Regions from separate parts of the Streptomyces sp. NBC_00080 genome, predicted to be linked through region 4. Evidence: riboswitches for the same ligand, from Rfam matches in the RefSeq annotation. Region 4 holds a riboswitch; each other region holds the start of a gene.

Region 1 (3,354 bases), 1.0 Mb from region 4:
CTTGATGTTGTCGGCGGACAGGCCGGGGAACTCGGGGTGCTGGCTCACCTTGGTGGCGATCACGACGTCGTCGCGGTTGCCCCGGGCCTGTACCCACCTGCCGATGATGGTCTCGGACTCACCGCCGCTGTTGCCGTCGATCCACGCCGAGTAGGAGTCGGCGGTGTCGACGAAGTTGCCGCCCGCGGCCGCGTAGGCGTCGAGTACGGCGAAGGAGGCCGTCTCGTCGGCGGTCCAGCCGAAGACGTTGCCGCCGAGGGAGAGCGGGAAGACGTCGAGGTCGGAGGAGCCGAGCTTGCGAAGAGAAGTCATGCTTCGTGTCAACGGGCGCCGACGGCCCGCCCATTCCGGGCGTGACGCGAAGAACATGTGAACAGCACGTATGACCGGCACCTGTGACCGCGGCTGTGACAGGCACAGACCGGCAGCCCCGACGCCGAGGGCGTCGGGGCTGCCGGGAGGATCAGGATGGAGAGACGGATCGGGGCTCGGGAGGGACGACTCAGGGGTTGAGGCCCTTGTCGCGCAGCCAGGCCGCCGGGTCGATGCCTTCGGCGCTGCCGCCCGGGTGGACCTCGAGGTGGAGGTGGGCCCCGGTGACGTTCCCGGTCGCGCCCACCCGTCCGATCACATCACCGGTGGCGACCTTCTGGCCGACACTGACGCTGATCGACGACTGGTGGCAGAACCACAGCTCGGTGCCGTCGTCCAGGGTCAGGATGGTGCGGTAGCCGTAGGAACCGGCCCAGCCGGCCTCGGTGATGGTGCCGCTGTGGACGGCCTTGATGAGCGTGCCCGTCGGCGCGGCGAAGTCGAGACCCGTGTGGTAGCCGGAGGACCAGAGCGAACCGGCCTGACCGAAGGTCGAGGTGATGGTGTACGAGGAGGTCGGCAGCGTGTACTGCTTGGCCAGCTCGGCCAGGCGCGCGGCCTCGGCCTTGGCGGCTGCTTCCTCGGCGGCCTTCTTCTTCGCGGCGGCGGCCTTGGCCTCCGCCTCCTTCTCGGCCTTGGCGGCGGCGTCGGACTCGGCCTTGGCGGCTGCGGCGAGAGCCTTGACCTCGACCTGCGACTGCTGCGACTCGGCCTGCGCCATGATCCGGCTGCGCAGCGCCTCGCCGGCGTCGGCGGTGCTCTCCTCGGTGTCCACGGCGGCTTCCGAGCCGAAGCTGGCGAGGGCCGGCGCGGCTTCCGGGGTGGGCTCGTCGTCGTCGGAGATGAGCGAGCCGACGTTGGGCAGGTCCGGCATCGAGATGGAGACCGGGGCCTTGCCGGTGTTGGCGCTGGCCATGCCACCCGCGCTGACGGCGGCTATGACGCCGACACCGAGAACGGTGGAGCTGCGGGCGAATCCGCCGCCGCGCTGCTTGGCGACGCGGTGCTTGCCGCGTACCGGGCGAGTGGACTCCGCGGTGGGGTTCCACTCCTCCCAAGGTCCCTCGTCGGTGCGGTAGTCGCCGTAGCCGAAGGTCTCGGTGGGCCGCTGGCTGGGCGCGTACGGGGCCTCGGGGGCAGGCGGGTTGGACGCCACGCGGGCGCACTCCTTTCCTTCCGTCGCCTACCGGGTTAGCTGACGGGTTCGGAGCGGGAAGGTCTCCTACGCGCGTATACCGGTCGTGGACTCTGCGAGTTCACGACGGCTTCCGCGTGATTCACCCCATGGTGGTGGTTCCCCGGTTCCCTTGCGGGATTCGGCACGTGCCGCACGGAGCCGACTCTGGTGCCGGCTGGGACGACCGCGCTGCGTTATCGAACGTTAATAGACCCGGGGGTGGGTTTCCAAGCTGTTCCTCTTGATCAACAACATTTCCGGCCTGGACTTTTGGGCTACCAGCGGTGAAAAACGGGCGAGTTGACCACGCCTCGACATGCCCCGGAAACGCTTCGTCAGTCACGGGAGTTTTGATGGTGACCCAGTCGTTATGCGCAGGGCGGTCGTCCGGTCACCAAGAGTGAGGAAGAGGGCGGAGTCGTCGGAGTCGCCGAAGCAGTCGAAGTGGTCGACGAAGCACCGAAGGCCGGAACCCTTTCGGATTCCGGCCTTCGGTTTATCAGTAGCGGGGACAGGATTTGAACCTGCGACCTCTGGGTTATGAGCCCAGCGAGCTACCGAGCTGCTCCACCCCGCGGCGATGAACACAACTGTACGCCATCAGCGGGACGGAAAGCACATCGGTTGATCCGCGGGGCCCCAGCGGCCTCAGAGGAGGTGCCGGTTCGGCTCCTTCGCCCGCTCCTCGTACTCCGGGAGCACGAGGACGTCGACGCCCTGGGCCGTCAGCAGGCCGGTTCCGTCCGCCTCGGTGACGAAGGTGTCCGGCTCGCGCCAGGCCGTGACCACCCTGCGCACCCCCGCGTCGAGGATGAGGCGGGCGCACGGGGCCGGGCGGGAGGAGCGCCGGGCGCACGGTTCGAGGCTGCTGTAGACGGTGGCGGTGGACAGCCGGGGGTCGGCGGGATCGAGCTTCGCGAGGGCGGCCTCCTCGGCGTGCACGACCGGGTCGCCGGCCTCGCGGGAGTGCCCGCGTGCCAGCTCCGTGCCGTCGGCGGCCACGATCACCGCGCCGACGCTGAAGGCGGTGCCCGACGGCGGGCAGTCGGCGGCGAGGGCGCAGGCGAGGGCCAGCCAGTGCCGGTCGGCCGCGGCGGGCAGCGGTCCGGCACCGGGGGCGGTGGGCTCGTAGCGGTTCAGGACGACGTCCTCGATGCGCCGGGTCTCCACCAGACGCAGGCGTCCGCCCTGGTAGCCGCCCGGTCCGAACAGGCGGGGCGCGGCCGGGTCGCCCACGAAGAGCGGGGCGAGGACGAGCTGGAGCTCGTCGGCGAGGCCCTGCCGGAGCAGCTGGGTATGGATCGTTCCGCCGCCCTCGACCATGAGCCGCCGTACGCCGCGCACGTCGTGGAGGTGTTCGAGGAGGCGGCGCCAGTCCAGTTCGGGGCCGAGCGGGACGGCGTCCGCGGCAAGGCCCAGCGCGTGGACCCGCTCGGCGCCCTTCTCCGTCGTGTACACGATCTTCTCGCCGCCCGTGTGCCAGAAGTTCGCCGCCGGGTCGAGGTCCCCTGAGCCGCTGACGGTGACCTTGAGGGGGTACGGCGGCAGTCCGGCGGCCTCGCGGGCGGCGCGGCGCTCGGGGGAGTTCACGAGGAGCCGGGGGTTGTCGGCGCGGATCGTGCCGGCGCCGATGAGGATGGCGTCGACGGAGGCCCGCACCTCGTCGACGCGGTCGAAGTCGGCGCGGCCGGAAAGGAGCAGGCGCTCGGGCGTGGTGTCGTCCAGATAGCCGTCGAGAGAGACGGCGGCGGACAGCAGGACGTACGGGTACGGCATCGGCGCGGCTCTCCCTGGGATGACGGGCA
Region 2 (3,354 bases), 4.0 Mb from region 4:
GCGCCCGAAGGGCGTTGAAGGCCTCGGTGTAGGCCTGGAGGTCTTCTTTCCGTTCGAGATAGAGGCTACTCGTCAAGTGGTCGAGAACAACCACATCCAGATCAGAAGTGCGCGAAAATGAGAAGATAACGAAAGGGCCGGTTACCCCGATATGCGCTCCGGCGGCGAACGGCAGTACCTGGAGCCGAACTTGGGGCAATCGGGCGGCTTCCACGAGCCGACCGAGCTGTCGTGCCATCACCTCGGGCCCGCCCACCTCCCTTCGCAGCACCGCCTCGTCCAGTACGGCGCTCAGTTCCAGCGGCGGCTGCGCGCGCAGCACGTCCTGGCGGGCCAGCCGCACCTCCACCAGGGTGTCGAGCTGATCCTCGGCGCCGCGCTCCACGGATGCCCTGGTCACCGCGCGCGCGTACTCGGGCGTCTGCAACAGCCCCGGTACCACCGTCGTCTCCAGGGTGCGCATCGCACTCGCCTGCGACTCCAGACTGATGAAGTCCCGGTAGGTGGGCGGCAGCACCCCGCGGTAGGCGTGCCACCAGTGGTCCCGGCCGCCACTGCCGTCGTCGCCCGCCAACGCCAACATCAGCTCCCGCAGTTGCGGATCCGCCACACCATAGGTGTCGAGGAGTAACCGCACATCGGCCGGTTTCGATCCACTGATACCGGTCTCGATGCGGCTCACCTTGGACTGGTGCCAGCCCACGAGCCGGGCCGCCTCACCACTGGTGAGGCCCGCCTGGGCGCGCAGATTGCGCAGTTCGGCGCCCAGCTTCCGGCGGCGCACCGCGGGACCGTGCTGCATGGGCTCCTCCTTACTCCTATCGGGCCGACCAAATACGCTCTGCCGTCGCAGAGTTCACCGCATTGGGCGACAGATATATGCATATCTCGGTGGATCCCACCCGTGACCGGCGCGGTAATGGCAGTCTGGCGAAGAAGCACCAGTCCGGGACCGTACTCGAACCATCCGCACCGTGTCGGGCTCCCGGTCCCGTGGGAAAGGGTCGACGTCGCCATGGCAGATCACCTGGAAGCATCCGTCACTCTGCCGAGCGATCCCGCCTCGGTCTACGCTGCTCGCGTATTCGTGGCGGGCGCCCTCGGGGAGTGGGGTCTGCCGGCGGACGCGGAGCTGGCCGACGCCATCCGGCTGATCGTCTCGGAACTCGCCACCAACGCCGTACAGCACACCTTCGGCCAGTCACCCACCTTCACGGTGGACCTGGCCCTCGACCGTGACGAACACCTGCGCGTCGGGGTCACCGACAGCCACCCGCGCTTCCCCAAACGACTGCCGGCCGCCGTCCAGCAGGACAACGGCCGAGGCATGGTGATCATTCGATGGCTGACCGCGGAGTGCGGCGGCAGGCTGAGAGTGCGGCCCACCCGGGAGGGCGGCAAGACGGTCACCGTCGAGCTCCCGTGGGCCGTCCCGGCGGCGGAGCCGGTGGCCGGCGCCCTGGCGGCCCCGGCGGAGGGTGAGCTCCCGGGGCGGTGAAGGCGTGTCAGGACGCCCCCACCACCCCGGGAAACCAGCCCGTGACCCGGCCAGGCCCTAGCGGACCCGCCCGTACCAGACGCTCTTGGTCCAGATCTTCTGGAGCTTCACCACGTCGCCGGTCTTGGGCGAGTGCCAGATCTTGCCCTTACCCGCGTAGATCCCGACGTGGTAGACGTTCGAGCCCGAGTGGAAGAACACGAGGTCGCCTGCCTTGCGGCTCGACGCCTTGATGTGCTTCGTCTTGTTGTACTGCTGGGACGCCGTCCGCGGCAGGCTCTTGCCCGCCTTCTTGAACGAGTACAGCGTGAGCCCGGAGCAGTCGAACCTCTTCGGCCCGGTGGCCCCGTACTTGTACGGGGCACCCTTCTTGGAGGCCGCGATCTGGAGCGCCTTCGTCGCCGGTGTGGCGGCCGCGGCGTCGGGGGCGAGCCCCGGGACCACGACCGAGCCGCCCACGGCGGCGATGGCGAAAGCCGAGGCCGTACCGGCCCTGGCCATGAGCGACGGGACACGATTGAGCGCAGTCATGCGCAACCCTTCGTCAGCCGCCTGTGAAGGATGACCTGTCGGATTCGGGCTGGCGAAGTTGCCCGGCCGCTGCTGCGGCTTCACCCCAAGGGCTGCTCGGCCCGGTCATGGCGTGACCGTTCCGGCGACCCGTCGTGCTTGGGTCCTCCACTCCTGCCGATGCACTCCTGTCGACCGGTCATCCGGGCGGCGGCAGGACTCGGCGTCCGCCCGGACCGCCCCGCCTCTTGTGGCGGGGGCTTGTCGTCAGTCAGGGATCTTGGCTCACCGATGTCCGAAAATCCCAACGGAACCGGGGATTTGTGGGGTTACTCACCACTCACCCGTTCGGGTGGACACCCTGATGGGCGATCAGGTGTCAAGGCACCCCAGGGGCTCCCACCAGCGGTGGAGCCCGCTATTCCGCCCGAAGAGCGCCCTTTTGCGCAACCTCGCGGGGGTCGGGGGAGCAGTAGACGCTCCGCTGAACGGGGGTACCTCTTATGGGTCGTTTCAACTCCGGTCCGGTCGTCACGTCCTGGGCGCGAGCGGTCCGGACCGGAGGCGGGTCGCCCGGGTCAACTGTCGGAGAGCGGAGGCAGCGTGACACGCGCGGTACGGCGCTCCCCGTCCAGCACGCGCAGCGCCCGCGCGAGCGTCGGCGCGTGCAGCTCGCTCTCGCCCCGCTGGTGCATGAGCGTCAGCGCGTCGCGCAGCGCGGTCGCCTTGGTCACCAGCGCCTGGGCGGCGCGCAGTCCGCGGTAGGTGTCGCCGTGGTGGGCGGGATTGATCCGGCCGAGCATGTCGACCACGTCGAGATAACCGTCGATCAGCTCGGCCTCCGCGCGGGTCAGCGCGGGCAGTGGCGGCAGCTCGGGCACCATCGGCGGCTCACCTCCCGCCGGGCGCGCCGGCCGATGCCTTGCGGCTGGGGATGATCCCGTCCACCAGGCCGTACTCCACGGCCTCCTGGGCGGTGAGGAACCTGTCCCGCTCGATGTCAGCGGTCACCTGCTCCGGCGTCCGCCCGGTGTGCCGTACGAGCATCTCCTCCAGGCTGGCGCGGGTCCGGGCCAGCTCCTCGGCCTGGATCGCCAGGTCGCTCGCCTGTCCCTGGACGGGCTCGGGCAGGGACGGCTGGCGGATCGTCATCCGCGCGCCCGGCAGCGCGTACCGCTTGCCCGGCGTGCCCGCCGCCAGCAGCACCGCCGCGGACGAGCCCGCCTGGCCCAGGCAGGTGGTCTCCACGTCGCAGGTGACGTACCGGATCGTGTCGTAGAGGGCCGTCATCGCGCTGAAGGAGCCGCCGGGGGAGTTGATGTACAGCGCGATGTCCCGGTCCGGGT
Region 3 (3,354 bases), 1.5 Mb from region 4:
GAGCGGCCGGCGTACACCGCGGCGTCGTCGAGGATCTCCTCGATGCGCAGCAGCTGGTTGTACTTGGCGACGCGGTCCGAGCGGGCCGGGGCGCCGGTCTTGATCTGACCGCAGTTCACCGCGACCGCGAGGTCGGCGATGGTGACGTCCTCGGTCTCGCCGGAACGGTGGGACATCATGCACTTGAAGCCGTTGCGCTGGGCCATCTCGACGGCGTCCAGGGTCTCGGTCAGCGAACCGATCTGGTTGACCTTGACGAGCAGGGCGTTGGCGGAGCCCTCCTCGATGCCGCGGGCCAGACGCTCGGGGTTGGTGACGAAGAGGTCGTCGCCGACGATCTGGACCTTGTCGCCCAGCTTGTCGGTGATGACCTTCCAGCCGGCCCAGTCGTCCTCGTACAGCGGGTCCTCGATGGAGACGAGCGGGTACGCGGAGACGAGCTCCTCGTAGTACTCGGTCATCTCGGCGGCCGAGCGGGACTTGCCCTCGAACTCGTACTTGCCGTCCTTGTAGAACTCGGACGCGGCGACGTCGAGCGCGAGCGCGATCTGCTCGCCGGGGACGTAACCGGCCTGCTTGATGGCCTCGATGATGAGGTCGAGCGCGGCGCGGTTGGACTCCAGGTTCGGGGCGAAGCCGCCCTCGTCGCCGAGGCCGGTGGACAGGCCCTTGGTCTTCAGCACCTTCTTGAGGGTGTGGTAGACCTCGGCACCCCAGCGCAGGGCCTCGGAGAAGGACTCCGCGCCGATCGGGGCGATCATGAACTCCTGGATGTCCACGTTGGAGTCGGCGTGCGAGCCGCCGTTCAGGATGTTCATCATCGGCACCGGCAGCAGGTGCGCGTTGGGGCCGCCCAGGTAGCGGAACAGCGGCAGGTCGCTGGCCTCGGAGGCGGCGTGCGCGACGGCGAGCGAGACGCCGAGGATGGCGTTGGCGCCGAGCGAGCCCTTGTTGTCGGTGGCGTCCAGGTCGAACATGGCCTGGTCGATCAGGCGCTGCTCGGTGGCGTCGTAGCCGACGAGCTCCGGGCCGATCTGCTCGATGACGGCGAGGACGGCCTTCTCGACACCCTTGCCGAGATAGCGGTTGGGGTCACCGTCGCGGAGCTCGATGGCCTCGAAGGCACCGGTGGAGGCGCCGGACGGAACGGCGGCACGACCCGTGCTGCCGTCGTCGAGGCCGACCTCGACCTCGACCGTGGGGTTGCCTCGGGAGTCCAGGATTTCCCGGGCTACGACGACGTCGATGGACGGCACGAGCATCTCCTTCTTGGGATGTGACGCTGGTTGTGCGGGGCCCGGGGGCCTTGATGAGCCCTTGCTGAGCCTTGCGACTAGAGCCTAACCGCCCCGGGACCGTCGGCAGTCGACCGACCGTCCCGTGGACAGACAGACGGTACCTATTGTTTCCGCCCGGAACAAAGGGGGTGGCCGAGAAAAGCCGACAGGAAGTGACGAACGGGCAAAGAGAAACCCCGCTCCGGTGCGTACGGGGGAACACGCACCGGAGCGGGGGGCCCGTGGGGACGGGGGGTGACCCTCACGAGGTCTTCAGTGTGCCGACCTCGCATATGAGGGCGCTGTGGCTTCTCTGGGGGCCAGGTGTCACTTCAGGTGGAGCTGCTGGCCCGGGTAGATCAGGTCGGCGTCGGTGACGATGTCCTTGTTCAGCTCGAACAGCTTCGCCCAGCCGCCCTTGACCTTGTGCTTCTCGGCGATGGAGCTGAGGGTGTCGCCCTTGACGACCTTGTACTCGCCGTCACCCTTCTTGACCTTCTTGCCGGTCGGGGTGGTGACCGTCTTGGAGGCGGCCGGGCGGTCGGTCGAGCGGGAGGCGCTCTGCTCCTCGGTCGAGCGGCTGCTGGTGCTGCCGCTGTTCGACGAGCCGGAGGAGCTGGACGAGCCGGAGGAGCTGGACGAGCCGGCGCTCGAGCCGTTGTAGGCGGCGCCGGACAGGCCGGTGCCGCAGACCGGCCAGGCACCCTTGCCCTGACCCGCGAGGACCTTCTCGCCGATGGCTATCTGCTGGGACTTGGAGGCCTGGTCGGCGGTGGAGGCGTAGGCGGTGCCGCCGTACGCGGCCCAGGTGGACGCCGAGAACTGCAGACCGCCGTAGTAGCCGTTGCCGGTGTTGATGGACCAGTTGCCGCCGGCCTCGCACTGGGCGACCGCGTCCCACTCGGAGGCGGTGGCGGCGGAGGCGTTGCCGGCCGCCAGCAGCGGGGCGGCGATGGCGACGCCGGTGACGCCGGCGAGCGTGGCGACGCGGGTCGCCTTGGAGGGACGGCGGTGCTTGCCCTTGGCGGAAAACAGCATGGTGGATCCCCTCACCGACGCCTGCGAGGTGAGCTGTCGGGTTCGGGCCGTGTGAGTTGCCCGGCCACCTCCTCGCCCGTCGGAGCGCTGCTCCGTGGGAGGTGTGGCTTCACCCCTAGCCGTTCCGGTCAACCGACCGGTCCGGCACTTACCTTGGGTCCCCCGCTCCTGCCTACGGCGCTTGACGCGACGACTGTTCCCGGGTCGTCGCTGGCAGGATTCGGCGTTGCGACGGCCGGGGCTCGGGTTGCCGAGCGGCCTCGACCGTAGACACGCGATCGGTGGAATTTCAAAGACGATCAGGGCTTCTGAGACTCATCCCACACTTTCACCAAACCGGACATTCGGCGCGAAGCGTGACGCGAACTCCCGCTGTTTTTCTTGGGCTTTGCGCCCTATTCCACCCCTGTGTCGAGGGTCTGACCGGCGGCGATGGCGCTCGGGTCAACACCGATGAGGTCCCTGTTCTCGGCGTAGAGGGCACGCCATCCGCCGTCGATGCCAAGGGAGTCGGCGATGGATTCGAGGGAGTCGCCCTCCTGGACGACGTAGGTGGCCGCGGCATGCCGGCCCGCGGACGCGGCGGTGGTGCCGTCCACGCCGGCGTCGGTCGCGCTCCTGGTCGCGGCCTCGTCGGCGGTGGCGCCGCGATGCTTGCCCGAGCCGAGGGAGCCGGTGTCGACCAGGCTCCAAGAACCTTCATCCTGGACGTATTTGTCCGACTCGTCCGCACCCGGGGTCGCCGTGGGTGAGCCGGCGCCCGTCGAGCCGTCGCCCCGGCCACCGGAACCGCCGGACGTGCCGGAACCGTCCGTGGTGGCGGAGGAAGAGGACGAAGGGGATGAAGCGGACGCCGAAGGCGAACTGGAGGAATCGGCGGACGAGTCGGACGATCCGGCCGAGGAGTCCTCGTCGGTCGTGGAGCCCGAGGAGCCGGACAACCCCCGGGACAGGTCGGACAATCCGGAAGAACCAGATGAGTCGGACGAGCCGGAGGAGTCGTCCGCCACGCCGGTGTCCACGTTCAGCGCGCCGTTCT
Region 4 (3,354 bases):
CGGTAGGTAGCGTCGTATGTTGTTGCCAATCGGTGCAGAGGCCTTTAACCGTCCGCTACCCGGCTATGTGCCAGAAAGCCGTTTCATTGCGTCGGTCGGCAGCCACGCGTGAGCCAGGCGTACAAGGGGAGTTGGCAGAACCGGACAGGACTTGGACGTCGGCCGGTTCGCGTCGAACCCGGGGGGCCCGGGATCCGTATTCTCTGATCATGGCCGCACCCACCGCATATGCCGCGCGCACCGCGTACTCCCTCATCGCCACCGACCTGGACGGGACGCTGCTCCGGGGCGACGACACCTTCTCCGACCGGTCGCTCGACGCGCTCGCGCGGGTGGCGGCCGCCGGCGCACGCCACCTGGTGGTGACGGGACGGCCCGCGCCCCGGGTGCGCCCGCTGCTCGACCGGCTGCACAGCAGGGGGCTCGCGGTGTGCGGGCAGGGCGCGCAGTTGTACGACGCCGGCGCGGACCGTCTGCTGTGGTCGGTCACCCTTGACCGGGAGCTGGCCGAGACCGCGCTCGGCAAGATCGAGGCGGAGGTCGGGCAGCTGTACGCGGCCGTCGACCAGGACGGTGTCGACGGGCTGACGCTCATCGAGCCGGGCTACCGGATGCCGCACCCGACGCTGCCCGCCCTGCGCGTCGGCCGGCGCGACGACCTGTGGTGCGAGCCGATCAGCAAGGTGCTGCTGCGCCATCCCACGCTGTCCGACGACGAGTTGGCGTCGACGGCCCGCTCGGTGGTCGGCTCGCTGGCCACGGTCACCATGTCGGGGCCGGGCACGGTCGAACTCCAGCCCTGCGGGATCACCAAGGCGACGGGTCTGGCCCTGGCCGCCGAACACCTGGGGCTGCGGCCCGAGGACACCGTGGCCTTCGGGGACATGCCCAACGACATCCCGATGTTCGACTGGGCGGCCCGGGGCGTCGCCATGGCCAACGCCCATCCTGAGCTCAAGGCGGTGGCCGACGAGGTGACGACGTCGAACGAGGACGACGGCGTGGCCGTCGTCCTCGAACGTCTGTTTCCGTAACCGGCTACCGGCTACCGGCTACCGGCTACCGGCCGCCGAGCCCCGGGCCCCGGCGGCCGACAACCGGTGACCGGTGACCGGCCGGCGGGACGATCAGTACGCGCCGAACACGTTGTCGATCGAGCCGTAGCGCGCGGCCGCGTAGTTGCAGGCGGCGGTGATGTTCGCGACCGGGTCGTACGAGTCCCACGACGTGCCGCTGACGTGGTAGGCGCGGAAGGTCGGGTCGATGACCTGGAGCAGTCCCTTGGACGGGATGCCCGCGGCCGCGTTGGAGTCCCAGAGGTTGATGGCGTTGGGGTTGCCGGAGGACTCGCGGATGACATTGCGGTAGATGCCGTTGTACGTCCCCGGGATGCCGTGCTGCCCCATGACCTGGAGGGAGGCGCGGATCCAGCCGTCGAGGTTGTTGGCGTAGCCGAGGCTGGTGGCCGTGGAGACGGCCGGGGTCGCCGCGGAGGCGGTGGTCGCCCCGAGGACGGGGAGAGCGAGCACGGCCGCGCCGGTGGCGGCGACGGCGAGCGTGCGGATGAAACGGTTGCGGCGCGGCTGAGCGGCAGCGGGCATGTCGAATTTCCTCTCCGGCGCCTGCGAGGTGAGCTGTCGGGTTCGGGCGGGAGCTGCCCGGTCGCGTCCTGACGGTCGCGGCTTAACCCCAAGCCGTACGGTCTGTCCGAAACGCCTTGTGTGTCCAAGACATCCGGAAATTCCGTTTCGGCGACTTACCTGGTTCCCCCGCTCCTGCCGAGCGTTATCGATGGGTGTTCGGGCGGCGGCAGGATTCGGCGTTCCGCCCGACAGGCCGGGAACGTATGCGAGAGCACATGTCCGAAACAAGTACCGGATTCACAGATCACCCCTATTGACCTTGGTCTGTGGCCTATGAGGTGCTTGATCCTTTGTCGGTGCAAAGCTTCAACTTGCTTGAGGGGTGCGGAGAATCGGTGAAGGGTGAACCCGGACCGGATCTCCGCGGGCAGTGAGCCAACTCACCAGCGTTCACAAGAGCGGCGAAACGGGCATTAGCCCCAACTCATTGTTAAAGCACCGGTGCTGGGCGGCGGAGGGGGGTGTGACGGAATCGCCTTCCTTCGCGCCCGATGCGTCACGGGGGAAGGCTGGGGGGAATGCGTGATCGTCGTCACGTGGCGAGAGGGTCGGACGGGCGCGTCGGGTCGACGGGAGCCCCGCTCCGGGACATGAATCTCCAGTTCCCGGAAACTCTCTCCATGTCCGCTCATATGAGCTGATCAAAAACATATCGGGCGTGATCCGATGGCGCCTGGCCTGCGGGGGCCTCCCGGGCGAGTCCATTCGAGCCCGCGGGACGTGGGGGCTATCGGTGATCGAAACGTGACCGGATACGCTGACTTGAGTGATGGCAGAGACCTATCGACAAACCGCGTAATCGCCAGTAGACACCAGCAGACAGGAGACCCCTCGTGACCGTCGTCGGGCCGTTCGGGCTGAGCGTGCGGGACCAGGCTCTGGAAGCCGATGTCCAGGCCGGATTGGCGGCTGTCGAGGAAGGCTTGCTCGAGGCCACCAAGAGTGCGGTCCCGTTCATCACGGAGGCCGCCCAGCACCTCGTACGCGCGGGCGGGAAGCGGTTCCGGCCGCTGCTCGTGGTGCTCGCGTCACAGTTCGGGGACCCGTACGCGCCGGGTGTGGTGCCCTCGGCCGTCGTGGTGGAGCTGACCCACCTGGCCACGCTGTATCACGACGACGTGATGGACGAGGCGGCCGTGCGGCGCGGGGTGTCCAGCGCGAACACCCGCTGGGGGAACTCCGTCGCCGTCCTCACGGGTGACTTCCTCTTCGCGCGTGCCTCCCACATCCTGGCCGACCTCGGGCCCGAGGCGGTGCGGGTACAGGCGGAGGCGTTCGAGCGGCTGGTCACCGGGCAGATCCTGGAGACGGCGGGGCCGACGGACGGGCGGGACCCGGTCGACCACTACCTCGACGTGCTCGGCGGCAAGACCGGCTCGCTGGTGGCCGTGGCCTGCCGCTTCGGGGCGATGATGTCCGGCGCCGACGAGACGGTCGTCGACGTGCTCACGCAGTACGGCGAGCGGCTCGGTGTCGCCTTCCAGCTGGCGGACGACGTCCTGGACATCGCCTCCGACTCGCACGAGTCGGGCAAGACGCCGGGGACGGACCTGCGCGAGGGCGTTCCCACGCTGCCCGTGCTGCGGCTGCGGGAGCGGGCGGCGCGGCTGTCGCTGCCCGAGGACATCGCGCTGTGCGAGCTGCTGGACTCCGACCTGACCGACGACGCCCGGCACACCGAGGCGCTTCAGGCGCTCCGGGCCCACCCGGC

The links. A riboswitch is a leader RNA that binds a small molecule or an ion and turns the genes downstream of it on or off. The one in region 4 is predicted to bind cyclic di-AMP.
Region 1: linked by a shared signal. The riboswitch ahead of OHU34_RS22510 (M23 family metallopeptidase) and the one ahead of OHU34_RS17740 (transglycosylase SLT domain-containing protein) in region 4 are both predicted to bind cyclic di-AMP.
Region 2: linked by a shared signal. The riboswitch ahead of OHU34_RS35860 (C40 family peptidase) and the one ahead of OHU34_RS17740 (transglycosylase SLT domain-containing protein) in region 4 are both predicted to bind cyclic di-AMP.
Region 3: linked by a shared signal. The riboswitch ahead of OHU34_RS24900 (transglycosylase family protein) and the one ahead of OHU34_RS17740 (transglycosylase SLT domain-containing protein) in region 4 are both predicted to bind cyclic di-AMP.

What each region holds. Positions count from the first base shown of each region.
Region 1 is NZ_CP108235.1:5,011,700-5,015,053, reverse strand. Features, by position in the region: gene OHU34_RS22515 (aldo/keto reductase) at 1-312, opposite strand, end outside; gene OHU34_RS22510 (M23 family metallopeptidase) at 503-1,528, opposite strand; cyclic di-AMP (ydaO/yuaA leader) riboswitch at 1,536-1,704, opposite strand; tRNA gene OHU34_RS22505 (tRNA-Met) at 2,053-2,126, opposite strand; gene OHU34_RS22500 (dihydrofolate reductase family protein) at 2,198-3,325, opposite strand.
Region 2 is NZ_CP108235.1:8,014,461-8,017,814, forward strand. Features, by position in the region: gene OHU34_RS35850 (helix-turn-helix domain-containing protein) at 1-802, opposite strand, end outside; gene OHU34_RS35855 (ATP-binding protein) at 1,016-1,498, shown strand; gene OHU34_RS35860 (C40 family peptidase) at 1,556-2,029, opposite strand; cyclic di-AMP (ydaO/yuaA leader) riboswitch at 2,033-2,244, opposite strand; gene OHU34_RS35865 (hypothetical protein) at 2,587-2,892, opposite strand; gene OHU34_RS35870 (ATP-dependent Clp protease proteolytic subunit) at 2,900-3,354, opposite strand, start outside.
Region 3 is NZ_CP108235.1:5,549,736-5,553,089, reverse strand. Features, by position in the region: gene eno (phosphopyruvate hydratase) at 1-1,262, opposite strand, end outside; gene OHU34_RS24900 (transglycosylase family protein) at 1,605-2,315, opposite strand; cyclic di-AMP (ydaO/yuaA leader) riboswitch at 2,319-2,505, opposite strand; gene OHU34_RS24895 (transglycosylase family protein) at 2,711-3,354, opposite strand, start outside.
Region 4 is NZ_CP108235.1:4,006,104-4,009,457, reverse strand. Features, by position in the region: gene OHU34_RS17745 (HAD family hydrolase) at 210-1,034, shown strand; gene OHU34_RS17740 (transglycosylase SLT domain-containing protein) at 1,128-1,601, opposite strand; cyclic di-AMP (ydaO/yuaA leader) riboswitch at 1,605-1,832, opposite strand; gene OHU34_RS17735 (polyprenyl synthetase family protein) at 2,477-3,354, shown strand, end outside.